Linked DNA regions of Rudanella lutea DSM 19387. The protein of the gene in region 2 interacts with the protein of the main gene of each other region in a pairwise test. Links are inferred from orthologs where the notes say so. Each region holds a gene or a part of one and is shown on either strand. Other genes may lie near its edges.

Region 1 (11,564 bases), 1.6 Mb from region 2 along the record:
GGCGGTTTGGTCGCCGAAGGCTGGCCGTGAGGCAATCACAATCGCGTTGAGCAGGCCTTTACCCCGCACAAGGGTAATCAGATCGGATTTGGCGCGGAGGGCATTCATCCGGTCCCGGAAGATTTGCCCCATCGCTTCGGCGTTTTCGGCCAATTGTTCGTCCTGCACTACCTGAAGCGCTGCCATCGTAACGGCGCAGGCCAACGGGTTGCCCCCGTAGGTGCTGCCGTGCTCACCCGGCTTGAGGGTTAGCATCACCTCGTCGTTGGCCAGTACGGCCGATACGGGCATGGTTCCGCCCGACAGGGCTTTACCCAGCACCAGCAGGTCGGGTTTTACGCCTTCGTGGTCGCAGGCGAGTTGGCGGCCGGTGCGGCCAATGCCGGTCTGTACTTCATCGGCAATGAACAGCACCTTGTAGCGGGTACACAACGCGCGCACCCCACGCAGGTAGCCCTCGTCGGGCACTACCACGCCCGCTTCGCCCTGAATCGGCTCGACCATGAAACCCGCAATGTTCGGGTCGGTTTGAAAAAGGCTTTCCAGAGCAGGCAGGTCATTGTAGGGCACTTGCAGATAGCCGGTGAGCAGAGGGCCAAAATCGTTGGTGCTACTGGCGTCGTTGGAGGAGGAGATAGCCGCAATGGTACGCCCCCAGAAGTTCCCCTCGGCAAACACGACCTTAGCTGCATTTTGCGGAATACCCTTCACTTTGTACGCCCATTTGCGGGTTAGTTTCAGGGCGGTTTCGCCCCCTTCCACGCCCGCGTTCATCATCAGTACCTTGTCGTAGCCAAAATATTCGCAGAGAAACTTCTCGCACACGCCCAGCTGATCGTTATAAAACGCACGAGAAGTGAGTGTGAGCCGACCGGCCTGCTCCATCATGGCGCCAATAATGCGCGGATGGCAGTGCCCCTGGCTAACCGCACTGTAGGCCGACAAAAAATCGTAATACCGATTTCCCTCGACATCCCAGACAAAGACACCCTCACCCCGCGACAGGACCACCGGGAGTGGGTGATAGTTGTGAGCGCCATAACGTTCTTCGCGATCAATGGCCTGCTGGCTGAGTGATGTGGACAGGGTAGTTTCCATGAATTTACGATTAAAATTAAGGCCTTAAAGTGGCTCAATTTTACTTTTTGACAACCATATAGCCTAACAAAGGGTTGCCATCAAAATTACAATCTATTTTAGCAACCCCCAATTTCTAATGTCCACCCGCCAGAAGAAGCGAACAGTTCCGGGCCTCAAGGACGAGGATTACTATTATACGCCCGAGGGTTTTCTGGTTTTTACGGCCGCTTATCACCTTAAGCGGGGTTACTGCTGCAAAAACGGCTGCCGACACTGCCCCTATGGGTTTAAAAAAACAGCCTAATTTTAGGAGTCATTTCTGATTCCTAAACGTATGGCTATTCGTTTGCTTCTTAGTGGGGTGCTGTGTCTTGCCACCCTTCTTCCCAGTTTCGCTCAGGCTGTCTCTTCGCTGTATCGCCAAACGAGCGACATGCACCACCTCATGACGCAGTATGCCGCTGATAAGGGGAGCCTGAGCCGGTTTTACACCGTTGAGAACTCCCCCGAACGCCGGGAGCGGTTTGAGCGGCTCACCACCGATTATCTGCAACAACTCGATCGTGTTGATTTCGATAAAATGCCCGTGGGTAGTCAGGTTGATTACCTACTGTTTCGCCGGAGTCTGCTGGTCGAGCAGGCTGAGCTGGCTAAAGAGGCCGCCGAGGTAGGTCAGATTAAGCCCTGGTTTCCGTTTGCTGAGGGGATCTACGCGCTCGAAAAAGTACGTCGGCGTGGAGCATCGCTCAATAGTGAGCAGGTAGCCGCCGATTTGGCGAAGCTGGCCCGGCAAATCGGCGAAACGCGCGCAACAGTCGAGAAGGCAGGACCCATGTCGGCAGCCCTTGCCCAACGGGCCGAAGGAACCGCTCAGGGGCTTCGCTCGGCTCTGAAAAGTGTGTTTGAGTTCTACAACCAGTACGATCCGCAGTTTACGTGGTGGATACCTGCTCCCTACGAGCGTGCCGATAGCCTGTTGGGAGCTTATGCGCGTTTCTTTGCCCAGAAGGCTAAAGCCGCTACGCCCCCGGCCAACGACGGCAGCGGCATTGTTGGTACGCCCGTTGGTCGCGACGAGATTGTGCGACAGCTGGCCTTTGAGTACATCGCTTACTCGCCCGAAGATCTGATCGAAATTGCGAACCGGGAGTTTGCCTGGTGCGACCGTGAGCTACTCCGGGCGTCGCGCGACATGGGTTTCGGCGACAACTGGAAAGCCGCTCAGGAAAAAGTCAAAAACAGCGCGGTACCAGTTGGGAAACAACCCGAAATGATTCTGCGGCTCTACGATGAGTCCATCGCGTTTCTGAAAAACAAAGACCTCATTACCATTCCGCCCATTGCCGAGGAAACCTGGCGGATGATGATGATGTCGGCCGAGCGGCAACGGTTCAGCCCGTTTTTTCTGGGGGGCGAGACACTGCTGATTTCGTACCCGACGGCCGCTATGAGTCAGGAAGAGAAGCTGATGAGTATGCGCGGCAATAACCCCCATTTTTCGCGCTCGACCGTACACCACGAGCTGATTGCAGGCCATCATTTACAGGGTTTCATGAACAACCGCTACAAAACATACCGGCGCTTCCGCACGCCGTTCTGGACTGAGGGCTGGGCGTTGTATTGGGAGATGATTCTGTGGGACATGAACTTCCCGCAGTCGCCCGAAGACCGTATTGGTATGTTGTTCTGGCGGATGCACCGCTGTGCCCGTATCATTTTCTCGCTCAATTACCATTTGGGCAAGTGGACACCCCAACAGTGCATCGATTTCCTTGTCGATCGGGTAGGGCACGAGCGGGCCAATGCTGAGGGGGAGGTGCGCCGTTCATTTGTGGGAGGCTATGAGCCCCTGTATCAGTTGGCGTACATGACAGGCGGGTTTCAGTTCTACGCCCTCAAGAAAGAGCTGGTCGACAGTGGTAAAATGACCTACAAGCAGTTTCATGATGCGGTGATGCAGGAAAATTCGCTACCGGTCGAAATGCTTCGGGCTATTCTGACCGGGCAACCGCTCAACCGCAGCCATAAAGCGAACTGGAAGTTTTACGGCGACATAAACAGCGGGGACAAAAGACGGTGATTTACGGGTCAACGGCTGCCCGGATGCTGCCTAACGTCCAGCATTCCAACGTCTTTTTCGTTTTATACAGCCTTGAGTTGCAGATTATCAGGAAATTCACCATCTTTGCGCCCTCAAAAGGAAAATAGCAACGGTCATGGCCAGAGTTTGTCAATTAACAGGTAAGCGCACGCGTGTAGGGAACAATGTCTCACACGCCAACAATAAAACGAAGCGTAAATTTTTCCCGAATCTCCAGAAGAAGCGTTTCTACATGGAGTCGACGGGCGAGTGGATTACCATGAAGGTAGCCACCTCTGCTATCAAGACGATCAACAAAAATGGTGTTGAAGCCACCCTGCTGAAGGCTGCCGAGCGCGGTACGCTTTCGGGCCGGATTGTTGTTTCGCCGAAGTAATCAGGTAGTACCAGCCTCCGATTGCTGGTTTTCCTGTTGTAGAAAACGCCAGATGCCCGGCATTGAGCGCCTGCCTGTAAACCTTACAGATGAGCGCCCAGTGCCGAGCATCCGGCGTTTTTAATTTAAATAACGCGCTTCAAGACAAACTGAGCCAGCGCAATGTGCCCTTTTCGGCGCACTACCATCGTTACTTCTTTGCCCTCGCCCCGCTGCAAGAGCTTGTAGATATCGCTGATGCTCATGTTGTGGGCCGCCGTGTTGTTGATTAGCAACAACTCGTCGCCCTCAACCAGTCCGGCCAAGTCGGCCGGTGATCCTTCAATAATCCGACCGATGTAGTAATTCTGAAAGCTCTCGCCCCGCGCTTTGAGCTCCAGGCCGCTCATGTCGTGCTCAAACGTTTCCTTCATAATTCGCCGGATCGGCTTCATCACGATAAACCCATCGCGGTAGTTGAAGGTAATTTTAAATCGTCGGAGGAGTTCGCAGCCCACGTTGCCTACACGCTCGGGTGAGTTGGTCAGTTTAGTGCCAAACGCCACACTGTCGGGAAACGAAGCCAGAATATTGTCGAGCTCATAGCGGCCAAAGCGTACTTTGGGTAACCGGCCCATACTGCCGTTGATCACGCCGTTTAGCCCGCGGCCCAGCTGCGCCCGGATAATGCGGTCGGGGAGGGGCAGGTTTTCGGGGTTGCGCGTACGGTCGAGGAGCAGGGCGTGCCCCGCGCCCGTGTCCAGAATGACCCGCAAGGGTGTCACCCGGTTGCCCTCCACGAGCGTCATGGCATCGGTGTATGGCTTGGTATCCTGAATGGTAATGGGGTATTTCTCGCCATGCCGCTGCCGATAGCGGTATTTATCGGGCCGGGTGAGGGTGATCTCGTGCAGCTGAAAATCGATGGTGACCACAAACGTATTGAACAGGTCGTATCCGAATATGCCGTGAATCGGCACGCCTACGTATTCCGAAAGTTTCAGCACATCTTCATCAAGCACGACAATGTTATGGCGATTGGCCCGTAGGTAGCCAATACTGAGCTGATTGTCGATGGCTACCGAAGCCGTCAGATTGCCACCCTCGCCTGCTCCGGCAAGTTTAACCTTACGCGTAAACCGAAGCTTCTGGTTTCGGATGGCTTTCGGATCGGTTACGATGGTGCTGCTGACGCCCGTATCCAGAATAAAGCGTAGCGTGTCGGAATTATTGATCCGGATCGGGATAATAATCAGGTTGGAGTGAAGCTGAAACGGAATGCGGGCCCAGCTACGGTTTCCCGCCAAAAAAAAGCCAAACCGATCTTTATCGGGTACGTGTTTGTCGGGGGTAGCCTGTACCGAGCTACCGAGACAAAACAGCCAACCCATGACCAGTAAAAGCACTTTCATAACTGTTTGTATTACATGGGAAATTTACTAAAAAATAGCCTATTAATGCAGAATGTTTCGACGAACGGTGTATTTGTGCCAAAACCCGGTGTGCAGTGGGTGAAATCCACTAATTTCGCCCGCGGAATTCAAACATTATCAAGAATATGCGGAAGCGAATAGTTGCTGGTAACTGGAAAATGAATAAGACCTACGAAGAGGCTGTAGCGCTGGTTTCGGAGGTTGTAAACATGGTAAAAGACGAGGTGACCGGGAATACCGAGGTGGTGCTTTGCCCGCCCTTTGTGTACCTGACCACCCTGAAACAATATATCCCGGCCGGGGGGCGTATTTCGCTGGGCGCGCAGAACTGCCACGAAAAAGCCTCAGGTGCTTATACGGGCGAAGTGGCCGCGTCGATGTTGCAGTCGATCGGGGTTGAGTACGTCATTCTGGGGCACAGCGAGCGCCGGGAGTATTTTGGCGAAACTAACGCACAGTTGGCCGCTAAGGTTGATGCAGCCCTGGCCAACGGCCTGAAGCCTATTTTCTGCTGTGGTGAGTCGCTCGATATGCGCGAAAACGGTGATTATATCGGTTTTGTGAAAGCGCAAATCACCGAGAGCCTGTTTCACCTGAGCGCCGAGCAGTTTGCCAACATTGTGATTGCCTACGAGCCGATCTGGGCAATCGGTACGGGCCTGACGGCTTCGTCGCAGCAGGCGCAGGATATGCACCTAGCCTTGCGCCAACACCTGGCGAGTCAGTATGGTGAAGAGGTAGCCCAGAATACCTCTATTCTGTACGGCGGTAGCGCCAACGCTCAAAATGCGGCCGAGTTGTTTTCGCAACCCGATGTAGATGGCGGCCTGATTGGCGGTGCCTCACTGAAGTCGCGCGATTTCACGACGGTGGTAAAGGCGAATAACTAACGTATAAAAGGCCGGCTTGCCGGTTGGTGAATGAGTGCCGTTTGTGGCTCCTTTCTTATGACTGCACACGATTTTGTTCAGGCTTACCACATGCAGCCGCACCCCGAAGGGGGCTACTTTGCGGAGACCTACCGCTCGGCAGAAACCATAGCGCACGAGGCTCTGCCCGCCCGGTTTACGGGGGGGCGGGCGTTCAGTACGGCTATTTACTTTTTGCTGGAGAGGCACCATCGGTCGGCGCTGCACCGGATTCAGGCCGATGAGGTATGGCATTTTTACGCCGGTGGCCCGCTGAACGTGTACGTCATCGACCCGGCCGGGGCTTTGTCGGTGATCCGACTGGGAAACAACCCGGCTGCGGGCGAGGTGTTTCAGGCGGTGGTACCGGCCGGTTGCTGGTTCGGGTCGAAACCGGCCGAGGGCGTTTCTTTCTCGCTTGTAGGTTGTACCGTAGCACCGGGCTTTGACTTTGCCGACTTCGAGATGGCCGAGCGGACCGACTTGCTCCGGCATTATCCGCAACACCGCGAGGTAATCGAATTACTAACCGATTAAGCAAACAAAACGAGCAGCCTCAGGCTGCTCGTTTTGTTTGGAACCGATAGGGCGACAAACCCCGAACGATGCTGACTACCGAAAGGTAACGTCGCCGAATTTTGACACGACCCGTACGCGAGGCCCGGAGCCCCGGCCAATTTTACCGATGTACTGCCGACTTTTGCCCGGTCGGTTTTCGTCGTTAGGCTGGGTGGTCAGCAGGAGGTTCTGACCGTTGGGGTATTTGAACCCGCCGTACGTTACCGATACATCGAAGTCGTAGCCGGTTTCGGCATTGATAGGCAGGGCTACCGACGAATAATTGGCCTGAATATCGACGTTGTCGGCTGATTTGAGCTGTTCGATCTGGAACCCGCCCGAGAAGTCGAGCTTCATTTTGCACGACTCCCGCAGGGTGCCGATCCGGGCACCTGAGTAGCTGATGTTCGCGTCGATCTTGCCTACTTCACCAATTTTCAGCTTGCCAAACTTGTTGTTCAGAACCAGCACATTCGCTTTGTCGAGTTCGAGGTTCGAGTACGCAATGGCGAGTTTGCCCGCGTCCATGTTGCGGATGTCGGCATTGCCGAAAGCCACATCGATGTCGTTTTGCCGTCCGCTGAGTTGCTGGGCCGTAAAGTTGCCGTAGCGGGTGTAGATGTTCAGCGGAGCCTGGAACGTAGCCACGTGGGTGTTACCAAACTTATTACGGACCGTAAGCGCGTTGTTGCGGGGCATCTGCACGGTGTAATCAATCCGGACATAGTTCTTTTCGCCATTGCCATTTCCCCAGTTTGTCCAGCTGCCCGACTGTTTCTGCAACTCCGTTTTGAGGGTAATCTGGTCGCCGTCGCGCTTGTCGGTGATTTCTACTGAGTTCAGGAAATCCTGCGCGCGGCTGTCGGTGCTAGCGTTGGCCGTAATCACGATCTGGACCCGAATCTCGTTTTTATCCCACAGATCCACGTTGACTTGCCCGAACTGATTGTCGATCAGAAGCTTGTCTTTCTGGTCCACATCGAACATCTTGATGACGGTTCTCTTTTTCTCAATGGCCCCCTGACCGTCTTCGATTGGGGTGTTGGCTGCTGCCAACGAGAGCGGCAGCAACAACAGGTACGCTACTTTATATAAGGTTTTCATTTGTCTTGTTGTTTTGTCCTTTCATGCGCTGAATTACACGCAGCTGTTCATTCAGGAGGTCAATCTGTAATTGTAAATTCTGAATCATGGCCTGCACCAGCACTTCCTGGTTCGGGGTAGCCGGGAGGTCGGCCTTCAGATTCTGGTAATTGCGCTCCAGGCGGCTCAAATCGCTGGCAAAGGCCTCATAGAGCGACGGGTTACTGGCTGTCATTGACTTCAGCTCCTCACGCTTGGCGTCGACTAAGCGGGTGTACTGCACAAACTCTTTGGCATATGTCGGGCTCACGGCTACCACCTCGGGTTGTTCGGCCACGCCGTAGCGGTAGTTGAGGAGCCAAAAGCTACCTACCAGCAACAGCACGGCTACCGAGGCCGCCATCCAGCGGTTGAAGCCCAACGTATTTTGCCAGCCCCCCCGGTACACAGACCCAAACGGGCGCTTGTTGTGGGGTGTTTGTACGGGTTCGGTCATGAGGTCGGCCAGAAGCCCCGCTTTGGCCGGTCCTGCATGGTCCTGATTCGCCGACGAGTCCGGGATTGTGATGCCCGACTCGATGCGTGCCCACAAATCGAGGGAAGGCTCGTCGGCGTCAAAATCTTCGCGGTTATCGCGGATAAATCGTTCAAGGTTATTTTTCATAGGTCAAATTCTCCAGTTGTAGTGGTTCACCATGTGTCAACATTTTTGTTAGTCTTGCTCATTGGTGGCCAATACAGTCAACAATCGTTTCCGCCCCCGCATAAACTGTGTTCGGGATGTAGTTTCGCTGATGTTCAGAATCTGACCAATCTCTTCGTGGTCATACCCTTCAAACAGATACAGCGACAATACGACCCGGTACCCTTCCGACAGTTGTTGCATCGCCTTGCGTACCCGCTCCACATCGAAATTGATCTCGGTTTCGTCGTACGGCTCCGGCGACGCCCAGTCGAGCGACTCGGCCGACTCGTCGGTGCCGGTACGGGTGGTATCGAGTTCGACAAATTCAACCCGCCTGCTCCGGAGGTGGTTGATGGCCCGGTTTACCACAATCTGCTTCAGCCAGGCGCCAAATGTACTCTGCCCCCGGAAGGAGTGAATGTGGTTGAAAGCATCCAGAAACGCTTCCTGCAACGAATCCTCAGCCTCGGCCGCATGGTTCAGGATTCGCAGACTGACGTTGTACATCGCCTTCGCGTATTGGCGATACAAGTCATACTGGGCCTTGCGCTCGCCAAGCTTGCAGCGTTCAACAAGGTCAACGGTTCGGTCTATGTACAGTTTCGTTTCCAAGCAATCGTTCCGGAGCGGTTGAGGGTCGAACCGCCGAAGCGGGGCGAATTCAAAATAAAGACAACCTAAATACGTTGGTGTTGCACGTGCGCGCAAAAAAATGTGTACTGAGCTTAGAAGATGTACTTACCAAAACGCCATGTATCAGTCAATTACCCCTGCCTGGCGGGTGTTTTGGGAATACGACGGTAGGGACGGTTTCGGATGTTATGGGCGTTGATTTGGAGAGTATATAGAAACCCGGCAGTCAATATCTACCAGCAGGTTTCGGTAAGCCGTCGTTTCCAGTCGTTCAGGTCGTTGTGGTTCAATGATTGCCAATATTCCACTACCGAACCCCTGAAATAACCGACGTTGCCCTGACGCAAACGATCGCGTTTGTTTGTGATTTCGTCGGAGGCTACGTAATCAAACACTTTTTGAACGGCGGCTGCATAGTTGCTGGGCGTACAGCGAAAAACATACGTAGCCCGTTTGTCCTCGACACTTTCCCACAAAATATACACGTAGCGATGGCCGTGGATGGGAAACAGAAAGGCATCTTCGGTCGTAACGGTATCGTTGCTTTCATTACGACGGTGCTCCCGTACGGGTACGATTCGGTAGTTTGACGAGTAGGCCCCGCACAGATGTTTCAGGTAGAGTGAGCGGCTTTCAGGTGCATACGCCCGAATCAGGCGCTCGTTGCTCCAACGACCCAAAAGCGTTCGGGCAAAGTAGTCGGGGTTTTTGATGTCGGCACTGGTCAATGCCTGCTCAATCTCAAGCCGGTCGAAGACTTGGTCGAGAACTTCGGCATTTTTAACCTCAAGGACTTTTTGCGTTTTTGGGTCGACGCGTAATTCCAGACTGGTGTTCCTGAAAACTGATAAATATGGTTTAAGCTGATTGAAAGACTTTTGAGAACGGGGGAGGGATATGGTGTATTGATGAGTTTTAAAAAAGCCGGTATCAAATGTAATTTGACTCCATGGTATTGATAACGCAATTTCTGGAACAGGATATGTCGTATCAGAAATACTTGGCGAATAGGATTGATTTGTCCTTTTACTTTCCTGCTTTTTTACCCATTTTTCAAGTTTGAATTTTGATAAATTATATTTATATTTTAATAGATTTGTTAAGTGCTTAGTGTCTATATTTATGATAAACAAGTCATAACGTGTGCGGTAGTAGTTGAGGGTTTGCAGAGATAGCTTTTCTTCAATTTTTATAGTCGACCTTACAAACTCATTAAACTTTATTAATGATGAGTAGTCTGTAGGGTCTTTTTGAGTTGCTACACGTTTGCTAGCTTTTTTGTGGCTTTTTACAATCAGTTGGCTTTGTTGGTCTACATTATTCTTTAATTTATTAGGCTGGCCTTTTGAGGTAACTGGACTTGGTACAGGCTGCAGGCCGTTGGCTTCTTCCTTTAAAGAAAGAGCCCTAAACTCTTTTGCACTACTTTGAATAGCTTTTGTCTTTAATGCAAGAAGTAAGCGTAAATACTCTTCAATTTCTCCTCCGGCTTTTCGTAAGCGTTTTGGATTAAAGTCCCTACTATAACTGTTGCTACAAATAACGTTATAATTACCATCAACCTTTATACCAATTTTCTCGCTCTTTTTAAACTTTACTCCTGTGAAATAAAGTGCCCGGTCTGCCTTAAGCCTTTGGTTTTTAGGGTGTTGGTTGGCTTTTTTTAAATTAGGCAACTTTGAGGAAGTATCAGCACGCAAAGCAGCTAACTGATTCTCTAACTCTTGGAGCTTGCTCTCTAATAACTGTTTCTCTGCTTCCTTATCTTTGATCTTATTGGCAAGTGAAGCAGTATACTTTGATATTTCAATCCAATTTATGACAAGATTGATATTACGTTTCACAGACATAATTTGATCCTCAATCTCTTTTCTATTTTTCATCTTTCGATAGAAATAAAGTAATCACCCAAACAACTCCTCAACCCGAAACTCAAACCCCGGTACTACCGCTGAAGCCGAAATGAGATCCGATCCTTTGTAAGCCTTCGACTCATCTGGGGAGTTGTACACATAGATCCGTTGCTTGTTGGGGACGATGTACCATACCAACTGAGCGTCGGCGTCGAAATAGTCCTGAATTTTCTCCACAACGTCTTCGAAGGATTCAGAATCGGACAGGATCTCTATAGCAAACCGGGTACTGACCCGCCCACCCCGACGAATAGCTAATAGCTGATCGGCGGTGAAATAAGCGAGGTCAGGGACACGCTTACGGACACCGTCCACGTACGAATCGGCTTCGGGGAGTAATTCGTGGCCTTGTTGGTACGCTTCGGTGCGTGTGAAAAGCCGGGTCAGGAAAGCGGCTATGTAAAACTCGTCCTGTTTCATGGCGGGTTTTGGAATGATTCGCCCCCGAACAAACTCGTAGCTGCCTTCGTGGATGTGCTGCCGCTCCCATAGTTCAAATTCGGCTACGGTCTGTAGATTAGAAGGGAACGATAGGACAGATTGAGTGGGGGTAATCATGACGTTGCGTGGCTTCTGTGTAAGTCAAAGATACGAATTTTCAGACCTGCCCTCAACCAAATTATTTCGTACTTTTGATTGTTATATAAGGACGTTGGACACTGAGTCCTGGGCGTTAGACTGATGCTATGGTCTAAGCGGTTACCACTCAGCTTCCAGCGTCTTCATTATCTATGATCGACTATATTTCGAGCTTAAATGACCCCCAGCGCGAAGCCGTTACCCACGGCAACGGGCCGTTGATGATTATAGCCGGG
Region 2 (11,629 bases):
AGAAACGAAGAATCTCGACGGCACCCGGCATAGGTTCGGCGTGGAGGCCAATCTGACGGTGGGCTCCTTCGAGAATAGCCTCGCCAATTTCGGCCCGCGTCCGAATGGTCTCATCCCACGGCCGACGCTCAAACCAGTACTCGGCTACGGCATCGGTGGGCAGACCGGTGGTGAGTTTACACTCGTCGTCGGTCAGATGAAGGCCTACCGTGGCAAAAATGTCAATTTCTACGGCGCGCCAGTGGGGTTCTGAGTCCACCAGAAGGCCGTCCATGTCAAATATGGCTGCTTGTATCATGCAAATGACTAAAAATACTGGGCGTTGGGCGGGTGTTTACCGGAACGAGAGGCTGATGCTTTGAACAGTGGGGTTTAGCCGCTGCATAACCGGATTGGCCGACGAAAACTCACCGTCGCCCGACACGGTCTGGTAGCTTTGTTCCTGCGCGGGCGACAGTGCCCCGGCCGCAAACTGCACATTCAGGTACACTTTACCGTCCGGGTCCTGAAGTTTCCCGGTTTGCCAGCTCGACACGTTACCGCCATAGTCCCAGTCGAATCCATATAGGCTAAACGCTCTGCCGTTTAATTTCTCTACTTCTTTGAGCGTACTACCAATCCGCAGGCCCTCCGGCGTGGCCCATCGGCTGGCGCTGGCTGTTGGTACCGCCTTGCCGATCTCGGCGGCATCGGCTTCAATCAGGACCATCTCGGGGCGCGTGTGCTGCTCATCTTTCCAGATAATCTGCGCCTGATCGGGGGTGCCTTTGAATAGCGTCGTGCCAATGTAAAAATCACCCTCGGCTCCCCAAACGGTATCGGCTTTTGTGACGTTTTCGGCCCCCAGAATCTGGATGAGTTGAGCTTCGGAAGTATTGGCCCGGACAACACCCGCCTGTTCGCCCGGGATAAGCACAAAGTTGTCGGGCGATGTCTGCGGCCCTTCGGTTGAGAGGGTCGTCGCGAGCGTATCATCGTCGGATACAGCTGTCGAATCGTTGGTGGCTCCGCTGCCGTCGGGTTTCGATTGGCAGGCCGTCAGCAGAGCCAGGCACAGGAGTAAGGAAATATGTTTCAAGGGAATATTCGGGAAATGAACGAGTTACGAGTTTGTGGGGCACCCCCTACTCCCTCCTTAGTTAGAGGAGGGGGTTAGGGGGTGGTCAGCCGGTCTTTTCAGAGCTGTGCTTGCCGGAAGGGTTTGATGTCTATTTTCTCCCAGACTTTGCCCTGCACGTAAGGTTCCCACGATAGCCAGTCCTGAAGCTGGGCTTCGGTCTCGAAATCGAGGAGCATCATAGAGCCAATCATCTGACCCTCGGGACTGAGCAGGGCTCCGCCCACCACGTAATGACCCATCTCTTTTAGTTTGCGAACTCCCTCAAAATGGTTTGGGCGGACGGCCATCCGGCGGTCGAGCGCCTGTTCGTCGGTGCCATCGTAGGCGTGTACAACGTAAAGCATTGCGTAGCTGTTTTGGGCACCAAGATAATACGATTGCCGCGCTTTTGGGCGTCCCTGTCCGGATGGACCGGCGATGCAGCCCGAAACCAGGCCCCGTACCAGTACCCAGGTGGGGCCAAGGGGGCACTTGTCGTGTCGGATTCGGGGTTTTCTTCCTAATTTGGGCCTTTTATCGCTTCTTCATAACAACAATGCTCCGTCTGTACTACTTAGCCATTGCGGTAATGGCATGCCCGGCGTTTGCCCAACCGCAACCGGCCGCTTCATCGTCCCGTCTGACCGTCGAGAAAATCATGCAGGACCCTAAAAATTGGGTTGGCACCTCGCCCTCGGGCGTTTTCTGGGCCGAAGATGGCAAAACCGTCTATTTCAACTGGAACCCCGAAAAAGCCAAAGGGGACTCGCTTTACAAGGTAGTGCTCGCGGGCGACCGTAAGCCGCAGAAGGTAAGCCCCGCCGAGCGCCGGAGCCTGCCCTCGGGCCCCGGTGTGTATAACCGCGACCGCAGCCTGAAACTCTACGACAAAAACGGCGATCTGTTTCTGGTCGATTGCCGTACCTACCAGACCCGGCAGTTGACCAATACGGTGGATCGGGAGGCTAATCCGCAGTTTTCGGGCGACGAGCGGGCGGTGGTGTTTTCGCGTGGCGGCAATCTGTTTCGCATGACCCTGAGCAATGGCGAGCTGAGCCAGATTACCTACTTTGATCCCGGCACCAAACGGGCTGAGGTTAAGCCCAATACCCAGGAAACCCTGTTGAAAAAAGAGCAGCTGGGCCTGTTCGATGTATTGCGCGAGCGGAAGGAAAAGCGGGATGAATCCGAAAAAATTGACAAAGGCGATACGCCAAGGCGGCCCAAACAGTTTTATACCGAAGGCCGGATGCTTATGAGCCCGCAACTGAGTCCCGACGGTAAGTTTGTTACGTTTACGCTCGCCAAAGCGGCTTCGGGTGCCAAAAGTACCGTGGTGCCCAGCTACGTAACCGAGTCGGGCTTTACCGAAGACCTGCCCGCCCGGACCAAAGTGGGAGCTCCGCTGGCCTCGTACGAGTTGTTTGTGTATGATATTGACCGCGACACGGTACAGGCGGTGTCATTGCGAACGGTACCCGGCATTACCGACCGGATCAATTTTACGGGTGGGGCGGCCACATCGGCCAAACCCGACACGAGCAAACGGGCGGCTCTGCGCTCGGTTACGATCTCAAACGTGCTATGGTCGCCACAGGCTACCAATCGGTACGCGGTGCTGGTGCTGCGGGCGCAGGACAATAAAGACCGCTGGATTATGCAGCTCGACCCGGCCACACGCACGCTCAAGCTCATTGATCGCCAACACGACGATGCCTGGGTGGGTGGCCCCAACATTGGGTTTGGCCCGAACCCCGGTACGCTCGGTTTTCTGGCCGATGGACAAACGCTTTATTTCCAGTCTGAGGCCGATGGCTATTCGCATCTGTACACGGTAAACTTGACCACGGGCGAGCGTAAGCAACTGACTTCGGGCCGGTTCGAGGTGCAGCAGGTGACACTTTCGAAGGATAAGCAGTTTTTCTTCCTGACCACCAATGAAGTACACCCCGGCGAGCAACACCTGTACCGGATGGCCGTAACCGGCGGCCCGCGTGAGCGACTGACCACCATGACCGGGGCCAACGATGTAACCCTCTCGCCCGATGAGCGCAGCATGGTCATTCGGCACTCGTACGCCAACCGCCCCTGGGAATTGTATCTGGCTGGTTTAGAGCAACAATCAATAGCAAACAGTAAAAAACAGACCGCACCAAAGAAGGAAGCTGGCTCGGTTGGGGCAACCCCGGTGCAACTGACCGATTCGCCCACGGCCGAGTTTAAGGCATACCCCTGGCGCGACCCGCAGGTGGTGACTATTCCGGCCCGCGATGGGCAGGCTATTTATGCCCGGCTGTACAAGCCATCGGGCGATGTAAAACCCAATGGCCGGGCCGTTGTGTTTGTGCACGGAGCCGGTTATCTGCAAAATGCGCACAAGTGGTGGAGCCAGTATTTCCGGGAGTACATGTTTCATAACCTCCTGGTCGATAAGGGGTACACGGTGCTCGATATTGACTACCGGGCGAGTGCAGGCTACGGCCGCGACTGGCGTACGGGTATTTATCGGCACATGGGAGGCAAAGACCTGACCGACCACGTCGATGCAGCTGCCTGGCTCGTTAAAAACCACGGTGTTGAGGCCAACCGGATTGGTATTTACGGTGGGTCGTACGGTGGGTTTATCACCCTGATGGCTATGTTCACAACGCCCGGCACGTTTGCTGCCGGTGCGGCCCTGCGCCCCGTAACCGATTGGGCGGCCTACAACCACGGCTACACGGCCAACATCCTCAACGAACCCCAGACCGATTCGCTGGCGTACCGTCGGTCGTCGCCGATTTACTTCGCCGATGGGCTGAAGGGCCACTTGCTCATCTGCCACGGTATGGTCGATGTGAATGTGCACTATCAGGATGCCGTCCGGCTGGCCCAACGACTCATTGAGCTGAAAAAAGAAAATTGGGAACTGGCCTCGTACCCCATGGAAGATCACGGTTTTGTGGAGCCGACCAGCTGGATGGACGAATACAAGCGGATTCTGAAACTGTTCGAAGAGCGGTTGTAGCGTAGTTTGAATGCCTGTTGTTCGGTTTTCGAAAAGCCGACTACCCGAATAGAATTTCCTTTTTCGCGTACAAAGCCCCAACTGTGTGTAACAGGGCTCGTTTGAGTTGTTACACCCCGTTGGGGCTTTTATTGAACGGAGAGCATGGAAAATGGCCCGCCTGTGCGACACGAGCCGTGTTCAGTTACGCCTGTCGAAGGTACTTCGCATCAGCAACTAGTTGTCGCACAAATTTTTACCGTCTCCGCAGCAGGAAATATAGCCCGGCCGCAATCACAGCCCCCAGTGCCAGACCACGCGCTACGTGGTACGAGGTAGGCGTTGGCATCGACACGATCCCGTTTTCGTCGGTAATGGCGGGTTCTTTCACATACCGGCCCCGTGACGGAATCGAGCGTTGGTCAAAATTATCCACTAATCGGCTCAGCTCCAGCGTCAGGTCGAGGCCGCGAATCGAGATGCCGTGCCCCGTGCCTGCCGTCAGCGGGACCAGATCGGCCAGTTTCTTGACGGATTGCCGGGCATCATCCCAGTTGATCGTAAAATAGGCCGGTGGCCCCTGTACTTCCAGAGCCTGCGTGGCAACCGCCGTCAGGGCGTTCTGGTTGGTGGTGATAAAGGCGTCGCCCGCAATCAGGGTGCGGTCGCTGTCACGGAACAGCGAAATATGTCCCGGTGCATGACCGGGCGTGTGGATGGCCCGCCAACCGGGCAGGTCGTCGATGTGCCCATCGTCGGGAATCGGGCGTACGTGTTGGCTGATGTCGATGGGCCCGAGCGGAAATACCCACGATAGGTACGCCATGCCCCCGCCCCCAATAGCTGGGTCGGGTGGTGGATAGCTCGACTTACCGGTAAGGAAGGGCATTTCGAGCCGGTGCGCGTAAACCGGCACATCGCCCCATTCTTCGAGCAGAGTTTTCAACGAGCCTACATGGTCGCCGTGGCCGTGAGTCAGCACAATAGCCTGTGGTTTGCAGGGGCCGCCGTCGGGGCTCGGTCCGTAGAGTTTTTCGGCTTCCTGCCGGATGGTATTGGCGTAGCCCGGCAAGCCGGCATCGACCAATACCCAGGGGTTGCCGGGGCCGGGGTCGCCGATGAAGAACACGTTAACAAACAGTGTTTTAATGCCAAACACGTCGTAAGTCACATCGTATGGCGTAGCCTTTCGGGTGACCGTTTCGGTGGTTTGAATTTCCATAACGGTTGAGATTTGTTACCAACTCAACCGATGCCGTTTCGCAAAGTTTGATTAAATTGAGGTAGCGAGGTCTTAAACCTGTAAGGTCTTTGAGACCTTGCAGGTTTGGGCTGACTTCAAGTTTGATAGTCTAATACCCAAATTCCCAGTCTTCGCCTTTTTGAGTGGGTTGTATTTGTTGATGAAAAGCAACGAATGATTCTACGCCCCCAAACCAATCTAACACAGTATTGCGCTCAAGTAAGGTTGGTTTTGAACTGGTCACAGATGTCAGGGATGAGTAAGACCATAATTCTGCCTTCTGACAAAACCCATGATGTACAGGATTCGTGTGGATATAGGCAATTAACCGGGTGAAGTACGTATCGGAATCTACTTCCTTGCGTTTTAGTTTGTCAATAAATAGTGACCCACGTCTATTAAAACGTTTATTATAGGCCTTAGCGTAGCTGTTACATAAGTTGCTGAATTGCTGTACCACAAAGGAAGAGTGGTTGAACGAAACGGGTTTGGCCTCCTCCGGTTTTATAGTTTGAAAACAATGTTCAATTTCGGCTTCATCAGCAATCTGAACCAAAAAGTGGAAGTGATTTGGCATTAAACAATACGTAAACGTTCTGGCAACGGGTTGGATATAAGCTGCATATTGCTTCAAAAAATAGATGTAATTATCGTGGTAACGAAATAGGTTTTCGTCACCAACAGCATGATTAAACAAGTGGTAGTAGCGACCAGGAAGTAGTGGGTCGTGGTACATGCAGGTGGCAGGTGATTAGTTGCGAAAACATGAGTCATCCCGAATTTTCAACATCTTGATGGTTCAGGCCCAAGTTCCCCAGGATGCCCCGTTAGGGGCCTAATGTCCATAGCTAACGGGAAAATGATCCAAATAGCCGAGCCCCGAAGGGGCGTAACTCGAATCAAGTTACGCCCCTTCGGGGCTCGGGTTCTCGTGGGAGACGACTTTTCTACCAACATTGAGCCCCTAACGGGGCATTGGGTTGGGTCGAGGCCTAGACTACCCTAAAATTCGGGATGACTCATGGTTAGTAGTTACAGGGTTGGGCCTTTGCCAAACCTGTAAAGTCTTAAAGACCTTGCAGGTTTGGTAGCCTCATATTTGGGGCTCTTACAGGGCCGGCGTCCGCTCTTCCCAAACCTGCGCTACGTTGACAATCACCTCGGCGGCTTTTTCCATGTCCTGAACCGAAACCCACTCCTGCCGCGAGTGAAAGGCGTGTTCGCCCGCGAAAATATTGGGGCATGGCAAACCCATAAACGACAGCCGCGACCCATCGGTACCACCCCGAATGCTCCGGCGCTGCGGGGTGAGCCCTGCCCGCCGGATAGCCTCCAGCGCATTGTCGACCACGGCCGGGTGGCTGTCGAGCACCTCTTTCATGTTGCGGTACTGCTCCGTTACAACCAGTTCGGCCGTTGAATGTGGATAGTGTTTGAGAACGGCGTCGAGCTGGGCCTGTAGATAGGCTTCTTTCTCGTGCAGACCCGCCACCGTAAAATCGCGAATGATGAAATCGAGCGTAGCCCGGTCCTGATTACCTTCCAGATGGCCGGGGTGAATAAAACCTTCTTTACCCTCGGTGGTTTCGGGTGAAAGCGTGTCTTTGGGCAGGCTGGCCAATAAATCGGCGGCTATTTTGAGGGCGTTTTCGAGTTTGCCCTTCGCAAAACCGGGATGGGTCGAAACGCCCTGGATCGTAATCCGAACCCCATCGGCCGAGAACGTCTCATCTTCGAGCGTCCCCACCGATTCGCCGTCGATGGTATAGCCAAAATCGGCTCCCAGCTTCGCTATATCAACTTTTTCGGTACCCCGGCCCACTTCTTCGTCGGGCGTAAACAGAATCCGAATGGTGCCGTGCTGGATCTCGGGCGTGGTCATGAGCCGGTGGGCGGCCGTCATGATGGCCGCCACCCCCGCCTTGTTGTCGGCTCCGAGCAGGGTTGTGCCACTTGCCGTAATAATGTCGTTACCCAGCTGCCCCGCCAGATCGGGGTGATCGGCCAGGCGGATGACCTGGGTCGGGTCGTCTGCGGTCCGGCGGTCGGGCAATACGAGGTCGCGGCCATCGTAGGCGGTATGGATTATGGGCCGCACGTTAGCGCCTGTCACATCGGGTGAGGTGTCGACGTGCGAGCAGAAGCAGATGACGGGGATATTGGGTTTGGGTGAATTGGCCGGGATCGTTGCGTACACGTAGCCCCACGGGTCGAGTTCGGCATCGGTGATGCCCATCTGATGCAGTTCCTGCACGAGCAGGCGGCTCAGGTCCTTTTGTTTCTCGGTGCTGGGGTTGGCCGCGGAGGTCGGGTCCGATTGCGTGTCGATCTGCACGTACCGGAAAAAGCGGTCGGTAATGGTATCGGGCTGTTGCATGGTATCGAATGGAGAAAAACAAAGATAGGCACGGAGCCCGGGGCCTTTTGGGGGGTATGTCTATTTTTCTTGTTACTTTTTGGGGCGTAAGGCTAATTAATTGGCAGAACGCGCCTTCTGAGAGTTATGCCAAAAGAACCCAATGACCGTGAACTGGTGGATGCCATCCGCTCCCGCACCCCGTCGAGGGTGGAGTGGGCTGTCAGGCAATTGTATGGTTATAAAAAATTTGTGCAAGGCTTTGTCAAGGCCGATAGCCAAAATGAACTATTGGGCCCCGAATTGGCCAATGATGTTTTTCAGGAGGCCATTGTTACTTTTCTGAAAAAGGTCTGGCATACAGCCTACGAACCCAACGAAGCGACTATCGGCACGTATCTCTACCGTATCTGCTGGAATCTTTATTTGAAAGAACGGGAGCGAATCCTCGGCCGGATGGCCCGCGATCAGGCGTACATTGACCAGGGCACAACGGAGCCGTTACAGCCCGATGCGTATTTGCTCGAACAGGAACAGCAGGATATTTCCGAACAAATTCTGGGTCAGCTATCGCCGGCCGACCGGCAGCTGTTTCAGTGGTACGATTTTGAGGGAAAGAGTCACCAGGAAATTGGTGATTTGTTGCACATATCAACTCAGGCGGCCAAACAACGATATTACCGGGCGAAGCTGGAACTTGGCAGCCTGCTGAAAAAATATGAAGCTTACTACTGAGGTACTTGAACAGATAGAGCGATACCTCGCTAATCAACTGCCCGACACTGACCGCCGGGCCATAGAAATGCGTATGGAAAAAGAACCTGAGTTTCGCGAAACCGTGCAAAGCCTGCAACGAACGCAGCGATTTGCGCAAGAGGCTGAGCTGATTCGGATGGCGCGGTCCGTAATGACTCAACTCGATGCCGAATCCATACCGAAGTCTGCCCCGGAGGTGGTTTCGGCGCGGGGTGGCCGGGCGGTGTTCTGGCGGTTGGCTATGGCTGCCATACTGCTGCTGTTAGGTGGGGTGTACCTGCTAGTGAGTGAGGTAAGCCTGGCTAATGCCGACCTTGACGCCGGGGTGCACCGCGAGGCCGTTCAGGCCCCTCGCGACGACCTGCGCCCCGCTGAGCAGCAGGCCTTAAACGATTTTATTCGCGCCAATGCATTTTATACCGATGGCAACTTTGCCGCGGCCGTCACTCTTTACGAAACAGCCGCCCGCGCCCCCATCAGTCCCTACCTACGCGAGGCTATCTGGTGGAACCTGTCTCTGTCGTGCCTGAAACTGGGAGCTATTGATAAAGCCAGTCACTACTGGAGCCGGTACGAAGCCATTGAGCAGCCCCGATTCCCCGGTACCCTGCTCGACCGCACTCGCATCAGAGCCCAAATTTTTTGGCGCGGCCTTTTCGATTGAACATTCGCCAGCCGGCCAACCCTATCGTGCCGACCAATAGCCCCATCAGCCAGATGGGGGGCCGGGAAGACTCAGGCACAAAAGGGGTATGCCCACCGTACAGAGCTACACCGGCCCACCAGTGTGGGTGCCCACTGTACCGATTGGCATCGGGCGAGGCCAGAAACTCAAGTCGGGCCTGTCGCCAGTTTTGCCGGATCGACTGCCCGTTGTTCAACTTTGGAAAGAAATAGCGGGCTAACAGGGCCTGCGCTTCATCGTTGACATTAAACCACGAGCACGTCACGCTTTGGGCTCCCGCCCATGCCATAGCTCGCCCCAGGCTGTGAACCCCATCGCCGGGTAACTGAATCCCCTTCTCGGTCGCGCAGGCCGAGAGGGCCGCCAGGCCCACGGCCCGCAGGTCGGCGTGTTGGAGTTCGGATGGGTAGAGCAGGTAATCGGTCCCGGCCGGGTGAAATACCAGTGCCGTTTCGCGCGGTCCGGGGTAGGTGTGGGTCGTTATGAGCAGCAAGCGGGCGTGTGGCGCATTCTGCAAAAAACGTTTTTTCGAAGCTGTTTTACCAAGCCAGCTTTGGCCATCGGGCAGGGTGGCTTCTTCGGCGGAGGCCCGCAGTGGCCTGAGTAAAAACCCGGTGGGCATCCGAAATGGGCTGCGGCCAGTATCAGCGGCAAATGGAGCAAAGCTGAGGGCTTCGTGCTGGGTTTGTACCGGGTCGGGTGGGAGAAGCCGCCCCGACAGGTTGAACTGATACCCCACATCCAGGTCCTGGATGAGCCAACGTCCGGCCGGGGTTTCGAGGGCTTCAAACGGAATTTGCCAGTCGGGTGGCGGAACCACCGTCAGGGCGGTAAGGTTGGGTAGCATCGCCCGAATCGGAGCCAGCAGCAGCCTGTACACCGCCTGTGCCGGGCGGCTGTCATAACTGCCCACTATGCCGGGGTTGCGGCTCACCTCGGCCCGGTATCGGCTTAGGGCCTGATCCAGCATGGCCGGGCTCACCGGCAACCGCCGAAACAAAACCCCCTGCTTGTGTAGCGCAAGCACCAGTAACCCCGTGGGCGTAGGCGCATAGCACAGCAACGCTTCGCCCGGTTGCAGCACCGTTTGGTAATCGCTCATTGATAATTGCGCTACCCGGCTCAGGGCCTGCCGGTATTGTGGGTGAGTACGGTCGGTGCGTTGTTGCCATTCGAGCAGACTTTTTTCGGTTCGGTCCAGTTCGGCCTCGACCGAACGGTTGCCTGTTTCGCGCACGAGCCGAAGCTGACTCAGGCGTTGACTCAACCGACGCCACTCGGCCTGCATGGGAGTGGGCAGGTATTGACGCATGAGCCGCTGCTCAAGCTGTGCATCGGCCAGTAGGCTGTTCTGAAACCGGTCGAAAAGAGAAAACGCCTGGCGCGTGTACAGCTGGGGTTGGGCAGATTGTTGCGCCAGTTCGTAGCAGAGTGATAGCGCTGGTATATACAGCGGGGCGGCCTTGGCGGCCAGAAAAGCCTTGGATTCGGGGAGTAGGGCACCCCGCCGGAGCGATGCCACCAGACTTATGGCCTGCTCGTAGCTGGTCAGGGCCTCGCGGGCGTTGGCCACACGTTCGGTGGGCGATGCAACCGGGGAACGGGCCAGAAAATCGGCCCGTGCTGTCAGGGCCGATACCAGTGAGCGGGGCAATACGGCCTGTTCGGGGGAGGTAGCCCGTGGTCCGTAGGCTTCGCGCACGGCGGCATCGAGGGCGTTGCGTGCAGCTGCCGGTTTGCGCTGTTGTTCGTACATACGGCTCATACTCAGGTACGCATCTGCCCGAAAGCCGGAGGGCATGGGGAAATGTTTGGCGCAAAACGTCAGCAATTCGGTAAAGGCGGCCTGCGCGCGGGTCAGGTCACCCTGGGCCAGATACACCCCTGCCCGGTTTTGCCGGAGCCGACGCTCGACATCGGTATCGATTCCGCCGGTTTGGTGTTGGTAGCGTTGGTAGGCTTGTTGGGCCCGCCGGAGGGTTTGTGCCCCCGCCGACGCCCGGCCCTGCTGCAACTGCGAGTCGGTAAGGTTGCAGAGAATAATGGCCTCAAACAAGGGGTTGTTGGCATAGAGGGTAGCTGCACGCCTAAAGGCCGAGTCGGCGCGGGCAAACTGCCCCAGAGCTACGTACGACTTACCGAGTGAGTTGTAATGATTGCCCGAGCCGTCGTCGGTTTTATGCCGGGCTTTGTAGCGCCGGATGGCTTCTTCGTTGAGAGCAATGCTCTCGGTGAAGTTCATGGTTTCCTGCGCCAGATATGACCGCTCCAGGTAGTAGAGGTCGAGGTAGTAGTTGAAGGATTTGAGCGAATCGTTGTGGGTTTTGATGAGATAATCACACTGGTTATAATAGTGCATAGCCGAGTCGAACTGGGTAAGGCCGGTATGGGCCACGGCCAGGCCGAAGTCGATCATGAACCGACGCCGAACCGATTTGTCGCGAAAGGAGTAATAATACCCATTGGCCCGCCGGAGGTAGCCAAGGGCTTCGGGTACCTGTGCC

Evidence for each region.
Region 1: the proteins of pepT (region 2) and tpiA interact in binary tests that used the Escherichia coli proteins (3 or more experiments, as listed by UniProt). The link is inferred for Rudanella lutea DSM 19387 from one-to-one orthologs.

Annotation. Positions count from the first base shown.
Region 1 is NZ_KB913013.1:3,072,546-3,084,109, reverse strand. Bases 4,115-6,976 are described here. They hold tpiA (triose-phosphate isomerase), read left to right. Parts: upstream 4,115-5,094; coding sequence 5,095-5,859; downstream 5,860-6,976. Other genes in these bases: RUDLU_RS0112670 (DUF4097 family beta strand repeat-containing protein), read right to left, coding at 6,490-6,976; RUDLU_RS0112675 (cupin domain-containing protein), read left to right, coding at 5,917-6,414; RUDLU_RS0112685 (aspartyl protease family protein), read right to left, coding at 4,115-4,948. Also shown: rocD (ornithine--oxo-acid transaminase), read right to left, coding at 1-1,098; RUDLU_RS30020 (C1orf53 family protein), read left to right, coding at 1,217-1,384; RUDLU_RS0112695 (DUF885 family protein), read left to right, coding at 1,415-3,160; rpmB (50S ribosomal protein L28), read left to right, coding at 3,297-3,557; more of RUDLU_RS0112685, read right to left, coding at 3,683-4,114; more of RUDLU_RS0112670, read right to left, coding at 6,977-7,539; RUDLU_RS0112665 (FlxA-like family protein), read right to left, coding at 7,523-8,182; RUDLU_RS0112660 (RNA polymerase sigma factor), read right to left, coding at 8,231-8,815; RUDLU_RS0112655 (hypothetical protein), read right to left, coding at 9,070-10,719; RUDLU_RS0112650 (Uma2 family endonuclease), read right to left, coding at 10,741-11,307; RUDLU_RS0112645 (ATP-dependent helicase), read left to right, coding at 11,481-11,564. UniProt on the Escherichia coli protein: Involved in the gluconeogenesis. Catalyzes stereospecifically the conversion of dihydroxyacetone phosphate (DHAP) to D-glyceraldehyde-3-phosphate (G3P).
Region 2 is NZ_KB913013.1:4,663,355-4,674,983, forward strand. What follows is about bases 5,572-8,498. They hold pepT (peptidase T), read right to left. Parts: upstream 7,706-8,498; coding sequence 6,437-7,705; downstream 5,572-6,436. Other genes in these bases: RUDLU_RS0119325 (hypothetical protein), read right to left, coding at 5,572-6,064; RUDLU_RS0119335 (RNA polymerase sigma factor), read left to right, coding at 7,832-8,419; RUDLU_RS0119340 (hypothetical protein), read left to right, coding at 8,403-8,498. Outside these bases: hexitol phosphatase HxpB, read right to left, coding at 1-298; RUDLU_RS0119305 (hypothetical protein), read right to left, coding at 335-1,078; RUDLU_RS0119310 (YciI family protein), read right to left, coding at 1,177-1,464; RUDLU_RS0119315 (S9 family peptidase), read left to right, coding at 1,656-4,106; RUDLU_RS0119320 (MBL fold metallo-hydrolase), read right to left, coding at 4,342-5,307; more of RUDLU_RS0119325, read right to left, coding at 5,438-5,571; more of RUDLU_RS0119340, read left to right, coding at 8,499-9,104; RUDLU_RS0119345 (CHAT domain-containing protein), read right to left, coding at 9,067-11,629. UniProt on the Escherichia coli protein: Cleaves the N-terminal amino acid of tripeptides.